DNA from 2 places in the Lysinibacillus sp. UBA6686 genome. Region 2 is predicted to be linked to the other one. Evidence: a T-box and tRNA genes for the amino acid it is inferred to sense, from the RefSeq annotation. Region 2 holds a T-box; the other holds one or more tRNA genes.
What was found. The T-box of region 2 lies ahead of serS (serine--tRNA ligase). A T-box ahead of a tRNA ligase gene usually reads a tRNA of that ligase, here a tRNA-Ser.
Positions count from the first base shown of each region.

Region 1: it has a tRNA-Ser gene. The T-box ahead of serS (serine--tRNA ligase) is inferred to sense a tRNA for this amino acid. The anticodon was not compared.

Region 1 is NZ_DKJS01000060.1:21,680-25,108, reverse strand. Features, by position in the region: gene dnaX (DNA polymerase III subunit gamma/tau) at 1-1,416, opposite strand, end outside; RNA gene ffs (signal recognition particle sRNA large type) at 1,636-1,903, opposite strand; tRNA gene B2R82_RS15800 (tRNA-Ser) at 2,069-2,161, shown strand; gene B2R82_RS15795 (ATP-binding protein) at 2,376-3,429, shown strand, end outside.
Region 2 is NZ_DKJS01000034.1:31,176-34,604, forward strand. Features, by position in the region: gene B2R82_RS08540 (DUF5071 domain-containing protein) at 1-56, opposite strand, end outside; partial or broken gene B2R82_RS24090 (aminoglycoside phosphotransferase family protein) at 463-587, opposite strand; gene serS (serine--tRNA ligase) at 631-1,911, opposite strand; T-box leader at 2,034-2,250, opposite strand; gene B2R82_RS08550 (hypothetical protein) at 2,934-3,429, shown strand, end outside.

The DNA.
Region 1 (3,429 bases), on a different contig from region 2:
TGCTGCTACAGGTTCAGCTTCTGCTAAAAGAGCAGATTGTGACTTTTGCATTTGGTTTAACGCTTGGGCCCAAACTGATTTAATCCGATGAACATCCTGTTTTGTTGCATCCTTTAGCACCTCTTGAATCCGTCCTGTTGGTGCTTTATAGCCATTTGGACTTTTAGCTCGTGGTCGTTGTTCTTTAGGTGCTTGCATCTGCTGCACAGGAGCTCCAGCCTGTAGCTGTGCTGACAATTGTTGTACCGTTTGCTCAAGTGCAACTATTTTTTGAGCCAGCTCTGGGCTCAATGCTGCTTCAACTGTAGAAGTTGTTTGACTAACTAGTCCACCCGAAAACTGTACCATTTTAAGTAATGCTGTTTCTAAATAGATTTTTGTATGGTGAGAGAATCGCATTTCTTGCTGTGTTTTCGCTAAAATATCTATGTAGCCGTATAGCAAGTCTGGTGCAAAATCATGTGCTAATGTAAATACACGTTCTTCCGGCGAAACTAGCTCTAATAGTTCGGTCAATTCATCACTTGTTTGTAGCAATAATAAGTCACGGAAAAATGTAATCAAGTCCTCTGAAAGACGAAGTGGATCCTTGCCATCTGCGATAAGCTGTTCTAATAATGCAAGCATTTGAGCAACATCTTTTACTTTTAAGGCTTCTGCTAAGTCATAAAAAACTTCCTGACTAATCGAACCTGTTACAAGTAGTGTATCCTCAAGCTTTAGCTTCTCTCCACTAAAAGAGACAACCTGATCTAATAAACTCAATGCATCACGCATACCGCCAGCAGCAGATTGTGCAATTACCTTCAAACCTTGTTCCTCATACGGTAGCTCAATGTCCTCTAATACAACCTTCATGCGTTCGATAATATCATTAGTTGAAAGTCGTTTGAAATCAAACCGTTGGCAACGTGAGATAATGGTTGCAGGCAATTTATGAGGCTCTGTTGTCGCCAAAATAAAAACAGCATGTGGAGGTGGTTCTTCTAATGTTTTTAAAAGTGCATTGAAGGCACTTGTAGAAAGCATATGCACTTCATCGATAATATACACTTTATATCTACTACTAGCTGGAGCAAAGCGAACTTTCTCGATAATATCACGTATTTCTTCAACTCTAGAATTAGATGCTGCATCAAATTCAATCACATCAGGGTGCGATCCATCTGTAATGCTTAAACAAGTGGCACATTCGTTACACGGCTCGTTCGATGGTGCTCGCTCACAATTCAAAGCTTTTGCAAAAATCTTAGCTGTACTTGTTTTCCCCGTTCCTCTTGGGCCAGAAAACAAATAGGCATGTGTGGTTTTGTTTGCTAGGAGAGCATTTTGTAGCGTTCTTTTGACATGTGCTTGACCAGACATTTCTCGAAATGATTGCGGTCGATACACACGATAAAATGCTTGATACGTCAATGATTTCCTCTCCTTTTCTTCATTAATTATAGAATAGTTCTATTATAACATTTGTCTAATAATAGTGTTATCAATTCAAAAAAATTGAAGCAATACACTGTGTCTTAGATTCATTTAGTTTCTATAATAAGATCATACAAAGTTTTCTCACCTGTTAAAATATAAAAAAAACGCATCCCGCCTAATGTAGACGGATGCGTTTGAATTGGCAATTTAATGCCGTGCACCTTTCTTTGACAGCCGCACATAAGCGTTACTCTTGTCGTTAGCTCAGATTAGGCAACCCCGCGGCACATGAATAAGACCACTTAATGCTGCTTCCTTCCGGACCTGACATGGTTCATGGGTATCCATTGCGCAGGACCCAATCGTCAACACTACGTGCAAAAGGCAGACCAAACAATACGGACAGCCTCAAAAAAGGAATTCAGTCTCGCTAGAGCGGATTGCGAGTTACAGGACACCGCTACCTTCCCACCTAGCACGGCAATAACTAGTATACTGACTGTTTTCATAAATTGCAACTTAATGCACATAATATTTATGTGGAAACATTTTTCAACAATGTCATTATAAAAATTTCAAAAATCAGTTGACGTGGAATACAAAACATGATAAATTAATTTTTGTCGATAAGACATCAGGTTAATATGGAGGTATACCCAAGTCTGGCTGAAGGGATCGGTCTTGAAAACCGACAGGCGGGTAACACCGCGCGGGGGTTCGAATCCCTCTACCTCCTCCAGTTTTTAAATTCCGACTACATCTGTAGCCGTTTTTTTTTTGCCTAAAAATTTGACATAATACATACAGATACCACTTCCACAAAGGTTGTGGTATTTTTTTATTGTTAAGAAGAAAATCAATTTCGCCTTGGCGTAATTGTAGCTGCCGCTTTGCTCTCGATACAAAAAACATTTGCTGAATGAAGATAAATTCATTAATAAGGGAGGATTTTTATGCATTCAAAACATTTAATTTCTCGTGCTTCCCTCACTTGGATTTTTTTAATTGCTATATTCACTGCTATTGGTAGTGAGATTAAAATAATGCCATTTGCTAATACAACTTTTCGCTTTGGATTAGGGACTATTGTTTTCTTTCTATGTACGCTTCTTAGACCAACGCCTTTTATATTAGCTGGTATTATAACCAGCATTGTGACAACAGCTTTTAGAGTCATTATAACTTCTACGACACCTGATGTATCATTAATAGATAGCATCTTTTTACATTTACCAGCAGCAGCATTTTATATACTTTTTGCATTATGTCTACAAATTTTAAATATCCATCGCTATCGAGAAAAACCGCTAATGCTTGGATTATTAGTTGCATTTAGTGAAGTAATAAGTAATTTAGCTGAACAATTATTTCGTTTTCTTGTTAATTCTTATACTTTTTTACTCGTTCATGATTTACTTATATTGTTAGCTGTTGCTTTATTACGTAGTTTCTTTGTAGTAGGTGTTTATAGCTCCATTTTAATTGCTGAACAAAAAAAACGTGTGCAGGAAATGCTTACTATTGGATCAGATCTTTATGTTGAAACGCTCTATTTAAAAAAATCGATGAATCATATAGAAACAATCACAGCTAGTGGGTTTGATTTATATCGACAGCTAAAATCGCAAGGCTATCGGACTGAAAGCTTACAGGCCTTGCATATTGCCCAGGAAATTCATGAAGTAAAAAAGGATTCACAACGTATCTATGCAGGAATTTCTAAAATTGTAGGGGAAAAGAGCTTTGGCCCCTTTAGAATGTCAGAATTATTACATTATATCGAGGATGGTAACAGAAAGTACAGCGAACTATTGGGAAAGGAAATTCACTTTAAAGTAAGTATAGATATGGACTTTCAAACAAAAGAACATATTGCATTACTAGCACTTTTAAACAATCTAACAGCAAATGCTATTGAAGCTATTGAAGATCAAGGTGTTATTTCTATTGCCATTAAACAACAACTGGGCGATATTGTAATCACAGTTTGTGATAATGGAAAAGGCA
Region 2 (3,429 bases):
TCTTCTGGAAAAGTTAAAAGTAATTCTAATACCCTTGGTGTCACTGGCCAATTCATATCTTGAATCCATTCGAGAAGGTAGGCAGTAAAGGCAATATTTTATCTCTATCCATTTTTTTAATCATTTCTACTCTATCATGATCATGCTTAGTCTTGGCAAAAGATCTTCAAAGTTTTCCATTTGCGTCTCTCCCTTAGATTTTTATACATGGCAATCTATTTATTGTATAGTCTTTATTAAACTAATCTGTACGTTAGTTTAAGTGAGAAACTTCACAATCTTACTCTATAATTCAACAATAATATCCAATTTTATTGAAAACGTTCCTCAACAATCTGGTCCTTTCCATGAATAAAGACGCTTTCCTTATTAAAGAAAAGCGCCAGATTGCGGAATAGTGGAAAATACGAAAGAGCTGCAAAATGTCATTTCTAAATTTTTTCTAATGCACCCCATCCTTGATTATAGTAACATCTTTTTTAGTCTCGCTAAAATTCCTTTAAGAAATAAAGCATTTTTTTCAATTCCACGGCGTTTACACCACCCGATACTATTAAAGCATCTGTAAATCGATAAAAAGGCAATACAATTACCTGTTAAAGGATATCTAAAATAGCCTTTACCCGTTATTTATTTTGGTGCAATTATTTCTTTACCACCCATGTATGGTCTTAAAACTTCAGGAATTACTACGCTTCCATCAGCTTGTTGATAGTTTTCTAGGATAGCGGCAACTGTACGACCAATGGCAAGACCTGAACCGTTTAATGTATGAACATATTCTGGTTTTGCATTTGGCTCACGACGGAAGCGGATATTTGCTCGTCGTGCTTGGAAATCCTCAAAGTTAGAGCAAGAAGAAATTTCACGGTACATGTTTTGTGCTGGAATCCAAACTTCTAAATCATATTTCTTCGCTGCAGTAAATCCTAAATCAGCAGTACACATTTTTAGTTTACGATACGGTAAGCCTAGTAATTGCAGTACTTTTTCAGCATGACTTGTTAACAACTCTAGCTGTTCATATGACTCCTCTGGTTTTACAAAGCGTACTAATTCCACTTTGTTGAATTGATGCTGACGGATTAAACCACGTGTATCACGACCCGCAGAGCCTGCCTCTGAACGGAAGCACGCACTATAAGAAGCAAAGCCTTGTGGTAAAGCCTCAGCCAGTAAAATTTCATCGCGATAGAAGTTTGTTACAGGTACCTCTGCTGTTGGAATCATGAAATAATCTGTTTCCTCTAATTTAAATAAATCTTCCTCAAATTTAGGAAGGTTTCCAGTACCCGTTAAGCTATCGCGATTAACAATGACAGGTGGCAGCATTTCCTCATAACCATGCTCTTCTGCATGTAAATCCATCATAAAAATCATCAGTGCTCGTTCTAAGCGAGCTCCAAGACCACGGTAGAATAAGAAACGGCTACCTGTTACTTTTGCACCTCGTTCAAAGTCAACAATCTTCAAATCTGTAGCAAGATCCCAGTGTGCTTTAATGTCAAAATCAAATGTTGGAATTTCACCCCAAGTATATTCTTCTACATTGTCTTCTTCTGTTGTCCCTACTGGTACAGATTCGTGTGGAATGTTTGGCAAGCGCATCATCATATCTTTAAAGCGCTCTTCAACATCATTTAGTTGAACATCTAGCTCTTTAATTTCATCGCCTACTTGACGCATACGAGCAATAACTTCATCTGCATTTTCCTTGTTGCGTTTCATAATTGAAATTTGTTCAGATACTTTATTTCGTTCTGCTTTTAATTCTTCTGTTTTAGCAATTAACTCACGACGCTTTGCATCTAAATCCTCAAAGTCATCTAAGTTGCCTAAATCTTCATTACGTGTTAATAGCATTTCTTTAATTTCCGCGAAATTATCGCGTACGCGTTTAATATCTAACATAGTCATACCTCCAGTAGTTTAATGACACTGCATCCATTAAGTCTTGGTTTAATTGCGTTGCAAGCTAAACTCGAATAGCTCTGCTTTGAATCAAAATAAACACAAAAAAGCCCCCATCCCTAAAAAGGGACGAGAGCTACCCGCGTTGCCACCCTAATTGATTAGGCATATACCTAATCCACTTATTTCATAACGGCATTTCAGCCGGCTACAGCCTACTTTACATTATTTCGACTGTGCAACTCCAGGACGGATTCACAAGTGCTTCTATCAGCTTCCACCAACCGCTGACTCTCTAAAAAAAACGTGCTTGCTACTACTTCCCATCATCGTGTTCAGTTATTTGAATTTTAACCATACTGTACTATATGAAAACAGATTTCGCAAGTCATACCATAGGATACAAAATATTCTAGAATTCTTGAATCACGTTTAATTCCGGATGAAATGCACAACCCAATAAATGACCATTTCGCGCTAAGATAATTTCCCCTCATATTCAGTGGATTTCAACATTTTTACAGACTGTTTTAATATGAGGAGCCCGAAGTCTTCAATTAAAATTATAATTCATCTAGAATACCTCTTTAAGTCTCTTTCTATTGTTTAGTTTAAGGACAATCCTTCACAATCTCAACTATACTTTAACAGAAAAATCCAAATACCTTAATACCTTTCAAGTTACTCCACTATGGTCTGTTGGTAATATAAGGTTAGCCAGATTTTTCTGGTTGACCATTTTCTTATAGGTCTTATTATTACAGTATTCGGGGTAGAACGTCTGGCCCGTGGGACTTGATCCCATCCGCAAAACTGTTCACCCCCTACTTGTATAACTGCGCAGTATAGTAGAAAAAGGGGAAATTGTTAGCAATGTAGAATATAAGGATTAATACAGAGCCAACTATTTTACCCTGGCATCGAGACGGGGGATGGTATTATCAGAAAAAAGTTCGCTCAAGGGATACTACTATTTCATCACGTTGTGTCTCTTACATGAAGCGAAAGGAGTGGATATACGCATGAAAGAACCATCTGAATTGCTTATTGAAATGCTTGGCTATCCGTATAATCCCAGAAATGTTCAAGCTTTGCTGCAATCATTCGGTGTCAAGCGAATGCCAGCCCCGAACAGCTATTTCAAAGACGATATTATCTGGTCAGTGAAAACATCAATACGCATTGATATTTATCGCGCACCTAAAATAAATGATCTGACTGGACTCAAATATACAGATCAAGATGAATGGATCATTGGCGCCATACATTTTCTTGCGCCCGGGTCGGATGACAGAATTAAAGCTCCGTTTTCCGGAAAGCTTCCCAAGGGAATCACGATGAGCTCAACACCAGATCAGTCGATAAAGGCATATGGTCAACCTGAAGTGGATGAAGAATGTAAGTGGTCTGGATTTTCCGGTCGAATTTTGGCATGGCGAAAGCCGGGAATAAATATTGCAATTGAATATGCGGACAGTGAAATTGATAGCGTGATGAGAAGCTACACGGTCTGTCTAA